Regions from separate parts of the Pseudomonas sp. PGPR N4 genome, predicted to be linked through region 3. Evidence: predicted binding sites of a transcription regulator. Region 3 holds the regulator's gene; each other region holds the start of a gene.
The links. The regulator FliA, encoded in region 3, starts transcription of late flagellar genes. The targets are predictions, from matches to a motif close to CTAAAGTTTNNNNNNNNNNNGCCGNTAA.
Positions count from the first base shown of each region.

Region 1 (6,566 bases), on a different contig from region 3:
CAATTGCTGCAGCACCATCATCTCACGCGCAGAAAGGCGCTCGACCATTTCGGTCTCGGTCCCACGACTGATGGCGCTGCGAGCCTTGTGCAGGGCTTGATTGGGGAAATAGCTGTAGCCCGAGAGCACCGCCTTGATTGCACTGAGCAATTCGGTCAGTTCCTGCTGCTTGCAGACATAGCCGGCCGCGCCGGCCTGCATGCAGCGCATGGAGAAATGCCCTGGCGCCTGCGACGTCAACACCAGTACCTTGCTGCTGGGGCTGGCGAGGCCGATGCGGCCAATCACCTCAAGCCCATCGAGCTTGGGTATACCGATGTCCAGGACCACGATATCTGGCAGGTAGTCCCGGGTCAGCTGCAGCGCATCTACGCCGTTGTCGGTTTCTGCCACAACGTCATAACCATGCCGCTCCATCAGCATGCGCACAGCAAGGCGAATGACCGGGTGATCATCCACGATAAGCACTTTATTCATGCGACATCCATTGATTTATTTTTTTATCCAGCCGCCACCATAACCGAGCGCAACGGCAAATAGCGCGGGGGGTGGGGCCCGTAGGACACGCAGAGATGAAACCTACATTAATCAAGGAAATTTCCTACAAACAGGCATCTTAGGAAATCATGCCCCCTGCCCTCTATTCCAGACGGCAGCCTGGCGACACGAGCGCTCTTCAAGCCAGCATCATCGCTGACGCATGCAGGATCAATCAGCCCACAACGCAGGACTCGACATCAATGCTCTGATGACGCGGCGGCACTCTAACCAAGCGAGGAACTCGGCTACCTTTTCGGCGCACGCTGCGACGGGTAAACAGGAGCTATATCGACGGGGGCTGCCAACATGAAAAATGAAAAAAGTCTGAGTCCTTTGACACTCATAGCGATTTTTGCAGGCATCGTCGAGGCATCGGCGTTGGCCTCGCTGCCGTTCCTGAGCGAGGCCAGCCAGATGATCTACACATGGTTTCTGGTCGGCTTTCCATTTTTTCTCACGGTACTGTTCTTTCTGACCCTGAACTTCAATCACCAGACCCTTTACCAGCCCGCTGCACATGAAGCGGCGCAGCAGCAGCCAACAATCGAAGCGGAGCGAATGCATGGGCAGGCCTCGGCGACCATTGCGTTTTCCGGTCCGGACGCAGGTGTTCTGATAGAACAGCATATCCACCGCACGCTGGCCGACCCAGAGCCGAGCGCGCGTAGCTGGACGCTGTACAACCTGGACGCGCACAAGCAGATCTATCTGGCTGTCGAGGCGCTCGCCGACACCCCTCAGTCAGTGCTGTTCGAGGTCGCTGGCGGGCAAAAAAAACCCCGGCGCTAGGCCGGGGTTGATCACGCCATCTGGCAGTCGATCACAGCAGCGAACGACCTTTGTTAGCGGCGATCCTCATACGCAGTGCGTTGAGCTTGATGAAGCCAGCCGCGTCAGCCTGATTGTACGCACCGCCATCTTCCTCGAAGGTAGCGATGTTGGCATCGAACAACGAATCGTCGGACTTGCGCCCGACTACGGTGACGTTGCCTTTGTACAGCTTCAAGCGCACTACGCCGTTCACGTTGACCTGCGAAGCGTCGATCATCTGCTGCAGCATGATCCGCTCCGGGCTCCACCAGTAGCCGGTGTAGATCAGGCTGGCGTACTTGGGCATCAGCTCGTCTTTCAGGTGAGCCACTTCACGGTCGAGGGTGATCGACTCGATGGCGCGGTGAGCGCGCAGCATGATGGTGCCGCCAGGGGTCTCGTAGCAGCCACGCGACTTCATGCCGACGTAACGGTTCTCGACGATGTCCAGACGGCCGATGCCGTTGGCGCCGCCGATGCGGTTGAGGTCGGCCAGCACGGTAGCTGGCGACTTGTCGACGCCGTCGATGGCAACGATGTCGCCATTGCGGAAGGTCAGCTCGAGGTAGGTCGCCTGGTCAGGGGCGTTCTCCGGGGAGACGCTCCACTTCCACATGTCTTCTTCGTGCTCGGTCCAGGTGTCTTCCAGTACGCCGCCTTCATAGGAGATGTGCAGCAGGTTGGCGTCCATCGAGTACGGCGACTTCTTCTTGCCGTGGCGCTCGATCGGGATGCCGTGCTTCTCGGCGTAATCCATCAGCTTCTCGCGGGACAGCAGGTCCCACTCGCGCCATGGTGCAATGACCTTGACGCCTGGCTTGAGCGCGTAGGCGCCGAGCTCGAAACGAACCTGGTCGTTGCCCTTGCCGGTCGCACCGTGGGAAATGGCGTCAGCGCCAGTTTCGTTGGCGATCTCGATCAGACGTTTGGCGATCAGCGGACGCGCGATGGAAGTACCCAGCAGGTACTCGCCTTCGTAGACGGTGTTGGCGCGGAACATCGGGAACACGAAGTCACGCACGAATTCTTCGCGCAGGTCATCGATGTAGATTTCTTTCACGCCCATCGCCTGAGCCTTGGCGCGGGCCGGTTCGACCTCTTCGCCCTGGCCGAGGTCAGCGGTGAAGGTCACCACTTCGCAGTTGTAGGTGTCCTGCAGCCACTTGAGAATCACCGAAGTATCAAGGCCGCCGGAATACGCCAGTACGACCTTATTTACGTCCGCCATGCCATCACTCCACGGGGTTTACGGAAAGCCGTCGATTCTACCGACCTCGCGGGCAAATTTACAGTGGGGCGACAGCTTCTGACGACAAAGCGACAAGAACTTTCGATACAGCGACCAACGGTCGCGGATCTGGCTGTTTACAGTTGCTTGGCCGCAGGCGCAGGGGCCACAGGAGCGCCAGCCGGGGAAGGCTCGAGCGCGCTTTCCGCCGGTTTGGCCACTGGCGTGACGCGATCCAGTTCGATGTTGACGCGACGGTTACGCGCCCGATTGGCCGCGCTGTTGTTCTTCGCCAGCGGGTAGCGCTCGCCATGGAAGCGCACGATGATCTGCGTTTCAGGCACACCATGTGCTACCAGGTACTCGGCAACCGCCAGCGCCCGGCGCCGCGAGTCCTCGCGATTGGCCAGACGATTGCCGCCGTTGTCGGAATGACCGTTGAGTTCGATGTGATTGACCGTCGGATCGGCCTTCAGGTAATCGAGAATCACGTCCAGCCGAGCCCGGCCATTGCTGTCCAGTTCAACCCCACGCGGGAAGGCGACCTGCGTCTGGCGAATCTGGTCGTAGTTCATCGGCAACAGCTTGCTCGCGCACAGCTGATAGTCGTTGAACGCCTTGGCAAAGCTGACGGGCAACACTCGCACTTCCATTGCTCGTCCACCCTCGCCGGCATGGTTGCGCACGACCGTGCTGCGCCCATCCATCAGGCCGTTGATCAAGCGACTGGCCTGGCCTTGCGAGGACGTGAACAACACCCCACTGCGGGCCAGGCGTACGGCACCGAGACTGACATCACTGCGCCCCGGCTGCCATGGCGCAGCGGCGGCGAGCAAGGTGGCAGAGCCGGCGCCGAGCAGGTTGGTGTCCGAGCGCAGGCGGAAGGTTGGTTGCTCGCCTGCGCGACGCACGAACTCGCCACTGCCAAAGCCGTCTATCGGCTGGACCAGGCGGCACTCGAACTGATCGCCTTCGACCGTCCAGGCGATGTTCTCCATCCGGGTCTGGAAGGTCAATGCGCCTGCCGGCAGGCTGGCAAACAAGGTGAACAGGGCTAGGTAACGCTGGCGCACGGGCGGCTCCACAAATTCTGACGGCTTACCTGCAGGCTATCGGTCGCGCGCCGGAAAACTTGATAGCCGTGCTCGACCAAGGGTTTTCCGGTAGCATTCGCACTTGAGTTCGACCCGCCTGGAATCCCCAATGTCCGACCGCCTGACCCTCCTGCGTCCCGATGACTGGCATATCCATCTGCGCGATGGTGCTGTCCTGCCCCACACCGTTGGCGACGTAGCGCGTACCTTCGCCCGCGCCATTGTCATGCCCAACACGGTTCCGCCGGTGCGCGATGCCGCCGAAGCGGGTGCCTACCGCGAGCGGATCCTTGCCGCGCGCCCAGTTGGCAGCCGCTTCGAGCCGCTGATGGTGCTGTACCTTACCGACCGTACCAGTGCCGATGACATCCGCGCGGCCAAGGCCAGTGGTTTTGTCTACGCCGCCAAGCTGTACCCGGCTGGCGCCACGACCAACTCCGATTCCGGCGTGACCAGCATCGACAAGATCTTCCCGGCCATCGAAGCCCTTGCCGAAACCGGCATGCCGCTGCTGGTGCACGGTGAAGTGACGCATGCCGATGTCGATGTGTTCGACCGCGAAAAACGCTTTATCGACGAGCACATGCGCCGTCTGGTCGACCGCTTCCCGACGCTCAAGGTGGTGTTCGAACACATCACCACGGCCGATGCCGCGCAGTTTGTCAGTGAAGCACCGGCCAATGTCGGTGCGACCATCACCGCTCAGCACTTGCTGTACAACCGCAATCACATGCTGGTCGGCGGTATTCGCCCGCACTTCTATTGCCTGCCGATCCTCAAGCGCAACACCCACCAGGTGGCGCTGCTGGACGCGGCCACCAGCGGCAATCGCAAGTTCTTCCTTGGCACCGACTCGGCGCCCCACGCCCAGCACGCCAAGGAAGCCGCCTGCGGCTGCGCCGGTTGCTACACCGCGTATGCGGCGATCGAGATGTACGCCGAAGCGTTCGAGCAGCGCAACGCGCTGGACAAGCTGGAAGGTTTTGCCAGCCTGCATGGCCCAGCGTTCTATGGCCTGCCGGCAAACACCGACCGGATTACTCTGGTCCGTGAAGAATGGACTGCGCCAAGCAGCCTGCCGTTTGGCGACAACCTTGTGATTCCGCTGCGCGCCGGTGAAAAACTGCGCTGGCGCCTGCTGGAGGAAAACGCGTGAGCGAAGATCTGTACGAAGACGACCAGGAAGCTTCCAGCGGTGGCCCACGCCACCCGATGGCCGAGCGCTTCCGCGGTTACCTGCCGGTTGTTATCGATGTCGAGACCGGTGGCTTCAACAGCGCTACCGATGCCCTGCTGGAGATCGCTGCGGTCACCATCGGCATGGACGAGAAGGGTTTCCTGTTCCCTGAGCACACGCACTTCTTCCGCGTCGAGCCGTTTGAAGGCGCCAACATCGAGGCGGCGGCACTGGAGTTCACCGGGATCAAGCTTGACCACCCACTGCGCATGGCAGTGAGTGAAGAGAGCGCGCTGACCGAAATCTTCCGCAGCGTTCGCAAGTCGCTCAAGTCCAACGGCTGCAAGCGGGCGATCCTGGTCGGCCACAACAGCAGCTTTGACCTGGGCTTCCTCAATGCTGCGGTTGCGCGCAATGACCTTAAGCGCAATCCGTTCCACCCGTTCTCCAGCTTCGACACTGCTACCCTGGCGGGGCTCGCCTACGGGCAGACCGTACTGGCGCGAGCATGCCAGAGCGCCGACATCGATTTCGACGGCCGTGAGGCGCATTCGGCGCGTTATGACACCGAGAAGACTGCCGAGCTGTTCTGCGGCATCGTCAACCGCTGGAAGGATCTGGGCGGCTGGCGCGATTGATGATCAGCTTACCGCTGCTGCGTCCCGAGGCGCGCAGCGGATATAAAAAAACCGGCCACCAGGGCCGGTTTTTTTATGCGTGGCGATTACAGCTTGCCGGCATTCTCGCTCAGGTAGGCAGCAACGCCTTCTGGCGAAGCGTTCATGCCCTTGTCGCCTTTTTTCCAGTTGGCAGGGCAGACTTCGCCGTGCTCTTCGTGGAATTGCAGAGCGTCAACCAGACGCAGCAGCTCATCCATGTTACGGCCCAGCGGCAAGTCGTTGATGATCTGCGAGCGGACAACGCCGTTCAGGTCGATCAGGAAGGCGCCACGGAAGGCTACGCCGCCTTCGGACTCAACGTCGTAGGCCTTGCAGATTTCGTGGGTGATGTCAGCCGCCAGGGTGTACTTGACCTGGCCGATGCCGCCGTTGTTGACCGGGGTGTTACGCCAGGCGTTGTGAGTGAAGTGCGAGTCGATCGACACGCCGATCACTTCGACGTTGCGCGCAGCGAAGTCCGGAATGCGGTTGTCCAACGCGATCAGCTCGGACGGGCAGACGAAGGTGAAGTCCAGCGGGTAGAAGAATACCAGGCCGTACTTGCCCTTGATCGCCGAAGCGAGGTTGAAGCTGTCGACGATTTCGCCGTTGCCCAGCACAGCTGGAACGGTGAAGTCGGGGGCTTGTTTACCAACGAGTACACTCATCGTTATCTCCTGATGAAGGTGAAAAAACGTTGCCCGGCGGCAAACCCGCCAAGCATCCAGCAAAGGCTGACCATCATACACAGGTTAAGGTGACAGGCCGAATCCAACCGCCGGTCGCCCTTGCGCATTTAGTTTCAGAAACCGCTTTGACAAGCATTCTCATTACTATTACTCTCCAACGCATCGACTCAACGACGATGGTCAGCCTCTATGTATGTGTGTCTTTGTGTCGGCGTCACCGACGGACAGATTCGCGATGCGATCTACGAGGGATGCTGTAGCTACAAGGAAGTCCGGGCGGCCACCAACGTGGCGAGCCAATGTGGCAAGTGCGCGTGCCTTGCCAAGCAGGTGGTGCGTGAGACGTTGACCGACCTCCAGGTCAGCCAG
Region 1 is NZ_JCAUKV010000005.1:321,955-328,520, reverse strand. It holds gene AC58X1_RS19945 (response regulator transcription factor) at 1-477, opposite strand, end outside; gene AC58X1_RS19940 (hypothetical protein) at 847-1,329, shown strand; gene AC58X1_RS19935 (argininosuccinate synthase) at 1,361-2,578, opposite strand; gene AC58X1_RS19930 (flagellar protein MotY) at 2,716-3,651, opposite strand; gene pyrC (dihydroorotase) at 3,782-4,828, shown strand; gene rnt (ribonuclease T) at 4,885-5,487, shown strand; gene AC58X1_RS19915 (peroxiredoxin) at 5,574-6,176, opposite strand; gene AC58X1_RS19910 (bacterioferritin-associated ferredoxin) at 6,387-6,566, shown strand, end outside.
Region 1: the regulator FliA is predicted to act here: its motif matches at 3,688-3,715, upstream of AC58X1_RS19930 (flagellar protein MotY).

Region 2 (6,566 bases), on a different contig from region 3:
TGAGCACCGGGCACTTGGCGTTGGCCTCGGCTTCGTCATCAAAGTACAGCCGCGTGTGCAGTTGGATATTGATGCCGCGGGCAAACAGGCTGATGTTGATGTGCGGCGCCATTGGCACGCCGGCGGCATTCTTGACCACACCCGGTTTGACCGTGTGCAGCGTCCAGTCACCGGAGTCGAAGGTGGTGGCGGTACGGCCAAAGCTGTTGAACGGGTTTTCCAGGTTGTACTGATCCTGGTACTGGCCGTCGGCATCGGCCTGCCACACTTCCAGAAACGAATCACGCACCAGATGGCCATTGCCATCGTAGACCTGACCGATCAGCAGGATGTGCTCGCCGGCGGCTTCAGGGCGCGCCAGGGTGTTCCAGATTTCGGTCGGCCGAACCGGGTTGCCCGCTGCTTGCAGGGCCAGGCCGATGTGCACGTAAGGGCCGGCAGTCTGCGACGGGGTTTCCGGCAGCAATTCAATTGGCATGTCGCGGCTCCTCAGCGGTTTTCGAAGTGGGTCTGGCGCTGACCGCGCAGAACGATGTCAAAACGGTACGCCAGGCAATCCATCGGATTGGCGTTGCTCATGTCGAGCTTGGCAATCAGTTGCTGCACCGCTTGCGGGTTGGCGATCGACTTGACGATCGGGCACAGCGGGATCAGCGGATCACCTTCGAAGTACAGCTGGGTAATCAACTTGGTCGAGATCGACGGGCCGCTGATCGAGAAGTGAATGTGCGCCGGGCGCCAGTCATTCGGGCCGTTGCGCCATGGGTACGGGCCGGGCTTGATGGTGCGGAAGCTGTAATAGCCATCGCGGTCGGTCAGGGCCCGGCCGACACCGCCGAAGTTGGGGTCCAGCGGCGCCAGGTAACGGTCGTTCTTGTGGCGGTAACGGCCGCCGGCGTTGGCCTGCCACATTTCCACCAAGGTGTTTGGCACTGGTTTGCCGTACTGGTCGATCACTCGGCCGGCGACGATGATGCGCTCGCCGATCGGCAGGCCACCGTTGTCGAAGTTGAGCAGCAGGTCGTTGTCGTGCTGGCCAAAGCCCAGGTGAGTGAAGTCCGGGCCGGTGGTTTCACTGATCGACTGCGGGATGCTGACCAGCGCCTGGCGCGGCGAGCGGGCAATCGACGTCTTGTAATCTGGGGTCAGCGCTTTCGGGTGCCAGTTGCGATCACGGATCACGAAGCGGCTGGTGTCCTCGGCAGGCATACCGGTGTTCCTCTTATTGGAGTTGTGCGAGCGCCCGTGCGTGGCGGGCGGACTTGCAGTTTCCGATAGCCTGGATGGGATGAATATTGAAATCAGCGGTCTTAGCCATAACTGTTTGGTTATGCCTTGCAGCGTGCCTGCACAAGGCAGCAGCACTGAACTAATCTATACCCTCAACCTCGCGGTTTGGAGAAGCTCGATGGAATGGCGAAAAGGTCGGCGTAGCGACAATGTGGTCGATGCTCGCGGTGCAGGCGGCGGCGGTGGCATGCGCTTTGGCGGCGGCAAGGGGCTGGGCCTGGGCGCCATCCTGCTGATCGTCGGCATCGGCTGGATGACCGGCCAGGACCCGCTGCAGATTCTCGGCCAACTGACCGGGCAGATGCAGCAAAGCGCGCCGGCCAACGTCGAAGGCAAGGCGCCGCCGGCCAATGATGATCAGGCAGCGTTCGTTGCCTCGATCCTGGGTGACACCGAAGACACCTGGAAGGCGCTGTTCGCCCAGGCCGGCAAGCAATACCGTGACCCCAAGCTGGTGCTGTTCAGCGGCCAGGTCAATTCGGCCTGCGGCTTCGCCTCCTCGGCGGTCGGGCCATTCTACTGCCCGGCTGACCAGCGGGTGTACCTGGACATGACCTTCTTCCGCGAAATGGAAACGCGCTTTGCCGCCGCCGGCGACTTCGCCCAGGCCTACGTCATCGCGCACGAGATCGGCCATCATGTGCAGACGCTGCTCGGCGTCTCCAATCAGGTCCAGGCCGCTCGCCAGCGCGGGCAGAAGATGGAAGGTGACAACGGCCTGCTGGTGCGTCAGGAATTGCAGGCCGACTGTTTTGCCGGGGTCTGGGCCTATCAGGCGCAGAAACGCCTGAACTGGCTGGAACCGGGTGACATCGAAGAGGCACTTAACGCCGCCAACGCCATCGGTGATGACCGCTTGCAACAGCAAGGCCAAGGTCGCGTGGTGCCGGATTCGTTCACCCATGGCACGTCGGCGCAGCGCGTACGCTGGTTCAAGACCGGCTTCAGCGACGGTGACGTCAACCGCTGCGATACCTTCAACGCACGCACGCTGTAACTCCCCGCCAATCTGCATGCAACAGCGCCTCTTGAGCACTTTGCGCTCAGGAGGTGTCGTTGAATGCACCGCTTTTTAACGCCAATGCCGCAGTAAAACTCTCGGATTTTCAGACAGTTACAAATCTGCTGAAAAAGCGTTTCAGCTAGCCCGATTGTGGCCGATAACTCATGCACGAATCAGCGGGCCCCGGGAAGAATAACGCCAGCGATTGACAACAACTGAGCGAATGATCTTTATGGAGTGCGTGCATGAACAGCTGGTTTGCCAACATCAGCGTCAACCTCAAACTGGGCCTGGGCTTTGGCCTGGTCCTGCTTTTGACCGGCCTGCTGGCCCTGACCGGCTGGAACAGCCTGGGCAGCTTGATCGACCGCAGTAACTGGATGAGCGACATCAGCCAGCTCAACAAAGACCTCACCGACCTGCGCGTAGCACGTCTGCAGTACATGATCGCCAACGGCGATGACGCCGCTGCGGCCAACACCCAGACCAAACTGGACACCTTCAGTGCCCAGCAGCAGCGCTTGGTGGCCTCGTTCAAGAGCCCTGAAAACGTCAAGCTGCTCAACGAGCTGGGCGCGATCATCAGCGACTACAAACTGTCGCTGAGCAAGATGCGCGCGGGCTACAAGACCACCCTCGCCAACCGCGAGAACATGAACCAGACTGCCGCCAAGGCCGATCAGATCCTTGATGCGATCAGCCGCGACGTGTTGGCCCAGCCGGAAGTCGACAGCGTACGCCTGGCCCAGTATCAGGCCATCAGCAAGACGCGTCAGCAGTTGCTGCAAGTGCGCGTCGATGTACGCGGCTACATCGCTGACAACAGCGCAGCCAATGAACAGGCCGCCCTGCGCCAGCTCGACGCGGCCCTGGTCGAGATCGACAACCTCAAGCGCCAGCTACCCAACGAAAGCACCCGCCTGCAACAGTTCGACCAGAGCGTGCAGGCTTACCGCTCGGCCGTGCGTGACTTCCGCGACGCCACCGCCGCCATCGCCGTGGCCCGCGCCGAGATGACCGTGCAAGGTGCCGATATCGTCAAGCGTAGCGATGCCCTGTACAAGATCCAGCTCGAGCGCCGCGACATCGAAAGCGACCAGGCGCGCCATCTGCAGATCATCTCGACCCTGCTGGCATTGTTGGTCGGGGTATGCGCCGCGATCATCATCACCCGCCAGATCACCCGCCCGCTGCGCGAAACCATGGACGCCGTCGAGCGTATTGCCGGTGGCGACCTGTCCAGTGAGCTGCGGGTCACCCGCCGTGACGAGTTGGGCGTGCTGCAACAAAGCATCAGCCGCATGGGCAGCACCCTGCGCGAGTTGATCGGTGGTATTCGTGATGGCGTAACGCAGATTGCCAGCGCCGCCGAAGAGCTGTCGGCCGTGACCGAGCAGACCAGCGCCGGTGCCAACAGCCAGAAAGTCGAGACTGACCAGGTTGCCACTGCCATGCACGAGATGGCTGCGACCGTGCAGGAAGTCGCCCGCAACGCTGAACAGGCTTCGCGCGCGGCAACGGGTGCCGATGATGAAGCGCGTGCCGGTGACCGGGTGGTGGGCGAGGCGATCAACCAGATCGAACGCCTGGCCGACGAAGTCCAGCGCTCGACTGACGCAATGAACCTGCTGCAGCAGGAAAGCCAGAAGATCGGCAGTGTCATGGACGTGATCAAGTCGGTTGCCGAGCAGACCAACTTGCTGGCATTGAACGCGGCCATCGAAGCCGCCCGCGCCGGTGAAGCCGGGCGTGGTTTTGCCGTGGTCGCCGACGAAGTGCGGGGCCTGGCGCAGCGTACGCAGAAGTCCACCGAAGAGATCGAAGAGCTGATCGCCAGCCTGCAGAACGGCACCCAGCAAGTGGCCAACGCCATGCTGGGCAGCCGCAACCTGACTGAAAGCAGCGTCGAGCTGGCGCGCAAGGCCGGTGGTTCGCTGGAGAACATCACCCGCACTGTGTCCAACATCCAGTCGATGAACCAGCAGATCGCCGCAGCCGCCGAGCAACAGAGCGCGGTTGCCGAGGAGATCAGCCGGAGCATTCTCAATGTACGCGATGTGTCGGAACAGACAGCCGCAGCCAGTGATGAAACCGCCGCGTCGAGCGTCGAGCTGGCACGCCTTGGCAGTCATCTGCAGACGCTGGTAAGCAAGTTCCGCGTGTGACCGCTGCCTTGTGAACTGCTCAGCCCGGCCAGCGCAATGCTGGCCGGGCTGAGCAGCACTGGCGTTACTTGACGATCATGCCAACACCACGACCGCGCGGGTCGGAGGCGGTTTCAAGCTTGCCATCGGTGACGCGAATGGCCTGGATATCGCCCATCTCCCAGCCCTGATCCTCAAGCACATAGCCCATCTTTTTCAGCTCGTCGGCGACCTTGCCGGTCAACGGTGCATAGCTGTCGAAGTAGATAGTGTCCTTGGGCAGCAGCTGGTGATGCACGCGCTGCGCTGCAACGGCCTTGGCCAGCGGCATGTCGTAGTCGTAGAGGTTGTTCATTACCTGGAAGATCGAGGTGAAGATGCGCGAGCCGCCCGGCGTACCGATGACCAGGCTGACCTTGCCGTCGCGGGTCACCAGGCTTGGGCTCATCGACGACAGCATGCGTTTGCCCGGAGCAATCGCGTTGGCATCGCCGCCGACCACGCCAAAGGCATTGGCGGTACCGGGCTTGCTGCTGAAGTCATCCATCTCGTCGTTGAGCAGGAAGCCTGCGCCCTTGACCACCACACCACTGCCGTAGTCGAGGTTGAGGGTGTAGGTGTTGCTGACCGCGTTGCCCTGTTTGTCGACGATCGAGAAGTGCGTGGTTTGATGCGGCTCCAGCCCCGGGCGGACCTTGTCGGTGGCGGAGATGGCGGTTGGGTTGACCTGCTCGGCGCGCTTTTTCAGGTAGTCCTTGGCCACCAGCTTGTCTACCGGTACCTCGGTGAAGGCCGGGTCGCCAAGATAGTCGGCGCGGTCGGCGAACACGCGCTTTTCAATCTCGGCCAGCAGGTGGATGTAGCGCGCCGAGTTCTGCTCGACGCCCTTGAAGTCTGCCGCGCGGTTTTCCTTGATCCCGAGCAACTGCGCCAGTGCTACGCCGCCGGAGCTTGGCGGTGGCGCGGTGTAGACCACGTTGCCGCGCCAGTCGATGGCCATCGGCTCGCGCCAGAGGGCTTTGTAGTCCTTCAGGTCGTCTTTGTTGATCAGGCCGTTATCGGCCTTCATCTGCGCAACCAGCAGATCGGCGGTCTTGCCTTGATAGAACTCGCTGACGCCTTTGTCGGCGATGCGTTCGAGGGTCTGCGCCAGCTCCGGCTGCTTGAACAGCTCGCCGACTTTCATGCTGCCGAAATAATCGTTGAAGTTGGTCGCGGTCTTGAACAGGCCTTGGGCATCGTCGCGATACTGGTACTGCTTCTGGGCGATCTTGAAGCCGTTGTTGGCGTAACCGATGGCCGGAGTCAGCAGCTCGCTCCAGGGCAACTTGCCGAACTTTTGATGCGCCTCCCACAAGCCCATTACTGTGCCCGGTACGCCAGCGGCGCGCACGCCGACCAGGCTGAGGTTCTCGATGACCTCGCCTTTTTCGTCCAGGTACATATTGCGGGTGGCCGCCTTGGGCGCCACTTCGCGGTAGTCGAGGAAGTACGCTTTGCCGTCCACGTACAAGGTCATGAAGCCACCGCCGCCGATGTTGCCGGCTTCTGGATAGGTGACTGCCAGGGTGAAGGCAGTGGCCACGGCGGCATCGACGGCGTTGCCGCCTTTTTTCAGGATATCGGCGGCGACCTGTGCGCCATATTGATCGGGCGCGGCCACTGCGCCGCCTTCAAGAGTCACCGCGAAGGCCGACGAACAGCTCAGGATCGCGGCCCCGAGGGCCATGGACTGGAACATGACGAGACGCATGAGCACTTCCTTGGTGTTGTTTTTGTTGATCACTTATTAACACTGAAGCGTTTTGACTAAGCAAACGCACCAGACACAGGACGACGGCATTGCGTCATTCGTGTCGTTTTCAGAACGGTTCTTAGGATCGAGATTGCTGGGGCCGCGTCAGCCTGAGTGGACGCGGTCGGCGTAGGAGCGGCCTTGTGTCGCGAAAGGGGTGCGCAGCACCCCCGGCAATCCCGGACCAGTACCACGCGCTCAGCAGGCATACGCCGCCAGCTTGGCCTGGATGAAATCAAGGAAGCACTGAATCCGCAGCGCCAGCTGGGTGTTGCGGTAGTAAACCGCATGAATCGGCTGCCGGTACCCATTGTTGGCCTCGCTCAACAGCACG
Region 2 is NZ_JCAUKV010000005.1:23,676-30,241, reverse strand. It holds gene pcaG (protocatechuate 3,4-dioxygenase subunit alpha) at 1-478, opposite strand, end outside; gene pcaH (protocatechuate 3,4-dioxygenase subunit beta) at 490-1,209, opposite strand; gene ypfJ (KPN_02809 family neutral zinc metallopeptidase) at 1,409-2,287, shown strand; gene AC58X1_RS18550 (methyl-accepting chemotaxis protein) at 2,539-4,458, shown strand; gene ggt (gamma-glutamyltransferase) at 4,523-6,190, opposite strand; gene AC58X1_RS18540 (LysR substrate-binding domain-containing protein) at 6,431-6,566, opposite strand, start outside.
Region 2: the regulator FliA is predicted to act here: its motif matches at 2,427-2,454, upstream of AC58X1_RS18550 (methyl-accepting chemotaxis protein).

Region 3 (6,566 bases):
GTCGCCCGGCAGGATTTTCACCATGCCGCGGCCATCGACCATCATCTGCTTGCCACCAGGCGCCAGCAGCGCCAGACCTGGACGCAGCATGTCGCCGTCTTCGGCTTCCTTGACGTTGATCCGGCAGAGCTTGTCGAGGCGTTCGGCAAAAGCCTTGGTGAACGCCGCGGGCATGTGCTGGATCAACACGATCGGTGCCGGGAAGCTGGCGGGCAGTTGCGTCAGGACACGCTGCAGCGCAACCGGGCCACCGGTCGAGGTGCCGATCGCAACCAGCTTGTAGGGCTTGCGCTTGGGCGCCGGCGAATGCGCCGCAGCAGGCGCTGCCGGGCTACGCACGGGAGCAGGCGTCGGAGTGCGCGCTGCAGGTGTGTGGCCAAGGCTGCTGGCCGGTGCAGGGCTGCTCGCGGCTGGCGCGGGCGCCGGTGCGGCATAGCTGCTCAGGCGGCGGTTGCTGCGCGAGATGGTATGTACCTTCTCGCAGAGCATCTGTTTGACCTTTTCTGGGTTACGCGAAATGTCTTCGAAGTTTTTCGGCAGGTAGTCGACCGCCCCGGCATCCAGCGCGTCGAGGGTTACCCGGGCGCCTTCATGGGTCAGCGACGAGAACATCAACACCGGCGTCGGGCATCGCTGCATGATGTGCCGCACCGCAGTGATGCCGTCCATCATGGGCATTTCATAGTCCATGGTGATGACATCGGGCTTGAGCGACAGCGCCTGGTCGATTGCTTCCTTGCCATTGGTCGCGGTACCCACAACCTGGATTGTCGGGTCGGACGAGAGAATTTCCGAAACGCGCCGGCGGAAGAAACCGGAATCATCCACCACCAGGACCTTGACTGCCATAAACACTCCATTAGATGGCGCAACCGCGAGGCTGCGCCACCGAAAATCAATAACGCTTGGCGGCGTAACGCTTGAGCATGCTCGGGACGTCGAGGATCAACGCAATCCGGCCATCGCCAGTGATCGTCGCGCCAGACATGCCCGGGGTGCCCTGCAGCATCTTGCCCAGCGGCTTGATCACCACTTCTTCCTGGCCCACCAGCTGGTCGACCACAAAGCCGATGCGCTGGGTGCCGACCGAGAGGATCACCACATGGCCCTCGTGCTGCTCTTCATGCACCTGGCCCTGGACCAGCCAGCGCTTGAGGTAGAACAGCGGCAGCGCCTTGTCGCGGACGATGACCACTTCCTGGCCGTCGACGACATTGGTGCGCGACAGGTCGAGGTGGAAGATCTCGTTGACGTTGACCAGCGGGAAGGCAAACGCCTGGTTGGCCAGCATCACCATCAGGGTCGGCATGATCGCCAGGGTCAGCGGCACCTTGATGACGATCTTCGAACCCTGGCCCTTGGCCGAGTAGATGTTGATCGAGCCGTTGAGCTGGGAAATCTTGGTTTTCACCACGTCCATGCCGACGCCGCGGCCGGACACGTCGGAAATCTCGGTCTTGGTCGAGAAGCCCGGGGCAAAGATCAGGTTGTAGCAGTCCGATTCGCTCAGGCGCTCGGCGGCGTCCTTGTCCATCAGGCCTTTTTCCACGGCCTTGGCACGCAGCACGTTGGGGTCCATGCCTTTGCCGTCGTCCGAGATCGACAGCAGGATATGGTCGCCTTCCTGTTCGGCCGACAGCACCACCTTGCCGGTGCGAGCCTTGCCTGAGGCGTCGCGCTCGTCGGGCATTTCGATGCCGTGGTCGACCGCGTTGCGCACCAAGTGGACCAACGGGTCGGCCAGAGCCTCGACAAGGTTCTTGTCGAGGTCGGTTTCTTCGCCGACCAGCTCCAGGTTGATTTCCTTCTTGAGCTGGCGGGCAAGGTCGCGAACCAGTCGCGGGAACCGCCCGAAGACTTTCTTGATCGGCTGCATGCGGGTCTTCATCACCGCAGTCTGCAGGTCGGCCGTGACCACATCGAGGTTGGACACAGCCTTGGACATGGCTTCGTCGCCGCTGTTCAGGCCCAGGCGCACCAGCCGGTTACGCACCAGCACCAGCTCGCCAACCATGTTCATGATCTCATCCAGCCGCGCGGTGTCGACGCGTACGGTCGTCTCGGCTTCGCTGGCGTGCTTTTCTGCGGGCGCTGCTGGCGCTGGCGCACGTGCCGGGGCCGCTGGCGCAGGCTTGGCAGCTGCTGCGGGTGCAGCAGGCTTGGGCGCAGCTTTCACCTCAGCCTTGGCTGCTGCCGGCGCAACGGCCACAGCAGCCGCTTCGGCAGCGTCGGTCGAGAACTTGCCTTTGCCGTGCAGCTCATCGAGCAGCGCTTCGAACTCGTGCTCGCTGATTTCGTCGCCGCTGGCAGCCGGCGCGGGGCTGGCTGCAGCCTCGGCAACCGCAGCAGTCGGCAGCGCATCGGCAGCGAAGGTGCCCTTGCCATGCAACTGGTCGAGCAATGCTTCGAATTCGTCGTCGGTAATCTCGTCACCGGCTGGCGCTGGCACGACAGCCTCGGGAGCGACCGTGGCCGCCTCGACCGAGAACTGGCCCTTGCCGTGCAGTTGATCGAGCAGAGATTCGAATTCGGCGTCGGTGATTTCATCCGACTCGGCGCTGGCTGCACCTGGCTGCGGTTGTTCAGCAGCCTCGGCCTCGGCCTTGACCGCATCGAGCGAGTCGAGCAGTTGTTCGAACTCGGTGTCGGTGATGTCTTCCTCGACCACCGCTGGCTCAGGCTCGACCACCGCGGCAGGCGCCGGCGCCGCACCCGGCTCGGCCAGACGCGACAGCGCTGCCAGCAACTCGCGGGAAGCCGGGGTCACCTCGGTGCGTTCGCGCACCTGGCCGAACATGCTGTTGACCGAATCCAGCGCTTCCAGAACCACGTCCATCAGCTCGGCGTCGACCCTGCGCTCACCTTTGCGCAGGATGTCGAAGACGTTCTCGGCAATGTGGCAGCACTCCACCAGCTCATTGAGCTGGAGGAAGCCGGCGCCCCCTTTTACAGTGTGAAAACCGCGGAAAATCGCATTGAGCAGGTCGGCATCATCCGGTCGGCTTTCCAGCTCGACCAATTGCTCGGACAACAACTCAAGAATTTCCCCGGCTTCTACCAGGAAATCCTGAAGGATTTCTTCATCGGCGCCGAAGCTCATTAAACGTGCTCCCTAAAAACCAAGGCTGGACAGCAGATCGTCGACATCGTCCTGACCGGACACAACGTCTTCACGCTTATCGGCATGAATCTGCGGACCTTCACCCCGAGTCGGATGTTTTTCTTGATCTTTTTCAGCACGCAACTGATCGTGGTCATGTTCGATACCGGCAAAGCGGTCGACTTGACTGGCCATCAGCACGAGCTTGAGCAGATTGCTTTCGACTTCGGTGACCAACGCGGTGACGCGTTTGATCACCTGGCCGGTCAGGTCCTGATAGTCCTGAGCCAGCAAGATGTCATTGAGGTGCCCGGACACCTTGCGGTTGCCCTCGGCACTGTGCGTCAGGAAACTGTCGACTCGTTTGACCAGATCGCGAAACTCCGGCGCGGCCACTTCACGGCGCATGAAGCGCTGCCAGTCAGTGCTCAGCGCCTGGGCCTCACCGGCCAGGTCGTTGAGTACCGGGGTGCTCGCTTCGACCAGGTCCATGGTGCGGTTGGCGGCACCCTCGGTCAGCTTGACCACGTAGGACAAACGCTCGGTGGCATCGGTGATCTGCGAGACTTCCTCGGCCTGCGGCATTGCCGGGTCGATCTGGAAACTGACGATCGCACTGTGCAGCTCGCGGGTCAGTTTGCCGACTTCCTGGTACAGGCCACGGTCGCGTGTCTGGTTGAGCTGATGAATCAGCTGCACCGCATCGCCAAACCGGCCGCGCTCAAGGCTCTCGACCAGTTCCTGAGCGTGCTTCTTCAGGGTGTTTTCAAACTCACCCAAAGAGTTGTTGTTAGAGTCCATGGCGCCCCCTGGCGTGATTTAGCTATTCACGCGTTCGAAGATCTTTTCGATCTTCTCTTTGAGCACCTGGGCGGTGAACGGCTTGACCACGTAACCATTGACGCCGGCCTGGGCCGCTTCGATGATCTGATCACGCTTGGCTTCGGCAGTTACCATCAGCACCGGCAGATGCTTGAGACGCTCATCGGCACGCACTTTGCGCAGCAGGTCGATGCCGGACATGCCGGGCATGTTCCAGTCGGTGACGAGGAAGTCAAAGTGGCCGCTTTCGAGCATCGGCATGGCGGTCAGGCCATCGTCGGCTTCCTGGGTATTGGTGAAGCCCAGATCACGCAAGAGGTTCTTGATGATCCGCCGCATCGTCGAAAAGTCGTCAACGATGAGGATTTTCATGTCTTTGTTCAATTAGACCTCCAAGCAGTCTTAAACGCGCTCGGCCCCGAGCGCGCATTCAATCAATTCGGTACACCGTCAAAACGACTGCAGCGACCCCGGTTTCAACGCGCTCGCCATTCACCCAGCCGGCTGCGCAGACGTGCCGCGCATTGGCTGTGCAGCTGGCTGACACGCGACTCGCTGACCCCCAGCACCTCACCGATTTCTTTGAGGTTGAGCTCTTCGTCGTAGTACAGCGCCAGCACCAACCGCTCGCGTTCCGGCAGGTTGGCGATCGCATCGGTCAACGCCGTCTGGAAGCGTTCTTCTTCCAGATCACGCGACGGTTCGACCTGCGCACTGGCGCCATCCTCGTGCAGACCTTCATGTTCGCCGTCCTGCAACAGGTCGTCAAAACTGAACAGTCGGCTGCCCAGGGTATCGTTCAGAATCCCGTAATAATCATCGAGACCTAATTGGAGTTCGGCAGCAACCTCGTGATCTTTAGCGTCGCGACCGGTTCTTGCTTCAACAGCGCGCATCGCGTCGCTGACCATACGGGTATTGCGGTGCACCGAACGTGGCGCCCAGTCACCCTTGCGGACCTCGTCGAGCATGGCGCCACGGATGCGGATACCGGCGTAGGTTTCAAAGCTGGCGCCCTTGCTGGCATCGTATTTGTTGGACACTTCGAGCAGGCCGATCATGCCGGCCTGGATCAGGTCCTCGACCTGCACGTTGGCCGGCAAGCGCGCCAGCAGGTGGTATGCGATGCGCTTGACCAGCGGCGCGTAACGCTCGACCAACTCGTACTGGGCGTCCTTGGAAGCCTTGCTGTACATCTGAAAACCGCTTGCACTCATAGCACTGGTCCCGCACTGGTGGGCTGCACCAGGCGCTCGACGAAGAACTCCAGATGCCCACGAGGGTTGGCAGGCAGCGGCCAGCTATCGACCTTCTGCGCGATGGCCTTGAACGCCAGCGCACACTTGGAGCGAGGGAAGGCTTCGTAAACTGCACGCTGCTTCTGCACCGCCTTGCGCACGCATTCGTCGTACGGCACGGCGCCGACGTATTGTAGGGCGACGTCAAGGAAGCGGTCCGTGACCTTGGTCAACTTGGCGAACAGGTTGCGCCCTTCCTGCGGGCTCTGGGCCATGTTGGCAAGGACGCGGAAACGGTTCATGCCATAGTCGCGATTGAGCAGTTTGATCAGCGCGTAGGCGTCGGTGATCGAGGTCGGCTCGTCGCACACCACCAGCAGCACTTCCTGCGCGGCGCGGACAAAGCTCACCACCGAATCGCCGATACCGGCAGCGGTGTCGATGACCAGCACGTCGAGGTTGTCGCCAATCTCGCTGAAGGCCTGGATCAGCCCGGCGTGTTGCGCCGGCTGCAGATGGACCATGCTCTGGGTGCCCGAGGCGGCCGGCACGATGCGTACCCCGCCAGGCCCCTGCAAGAGCACGTCGCGCAACTCGCAGCGGCCTTCGATGACGTCGGCCAGGGTGTGCTTGGGCGTCAGCCCCAGCAGCACGTCGACGTTGGCCAGACCCAGATCGGCGTCCAGCAACATGACCCGGCGGCCGAGTTCGGCCAACGCCAGGGACAGGTTGACTGAAACGTTGGTCTTGCCGACGCCACCTTTGCCACCGGTCACGGCGATAACCTGTACGGGATGCATGCTACCCATATTTGTTCTTTACCTTGTCGCGCTTGAACCGAGGCCACATGGAGGGCTGTGATTAAAGCCCTTGCTGTAGGTACTTTGCATTGTGTTCATCTTCAACCCACGCGTTTGCCGGAGTTGTGGTACAGATCAGCGAACATATCGGCCATGGCCTCTTCGCTGGGGTCTTCCTGCATTTGCACGCTGACGGCGCGGCTGACCAGTTGGTGCTTGCGCGGCAGGTGCAGGTCGTCAGGAATACGCGGGCCGTCGGTAAGATAGGCCACGGGCAGTTCATGACTGATCGCCAGGCTCAGTACTTCACCGAGACAAGCGGTTTCATCAAGCTTGGTCAGGATGCAGCCAGCCAGGCCACAGCGCTTGTAGCTGTGATAGGCGGCGGTCAGCACCTGTTTCTGGCTGGTGGTTGCCAGGACCAGATAATTCTTCGAAGCGATACCACGCCCGGCGAGCGTCTCCAGCTGCATGCGCAGGGCCGGATCACTGGCCTGCAGGCCGGCGGTATCGATCAGCACCACACGCTTGCGCAGCAGCGGCTCCAGGGCCTGAGCGAGGGACTCGCCCGGGTCGACGTAGGTCACCGACACGTTGAGGATGCGG
Region 3 is NZ_JCAUKV010000006.1:245,013-251,578, forward strand. It holds gene AC58X1_RS21240 (protein-glutamate methylesterase/protein-glutamine glutaminase) at 1-849, opposite strand, end outside; gene AC58X1_RS21245 (chemotaxis protein CheA) at 896-3,100, opposite strand; gene AC58X1_RS21250 (protein phosphatase CheZ) at 3,113-3,901, opposite strand; gene AC58X1_RS21255 (chemotaxis response regulator CheY) at 3,920-4,294, opposite strand; gene fliA (RNA polymerase sigma factor FliA) at 4,399-5,139, opposite strand; gene fleN (flagellar synthesis regulator FleN) at 5,136-5,969, opposite strand; gene flhF (flagellar biosynthesis GTPase FlhF) at 6,062-6,566, opposite strand, start outside.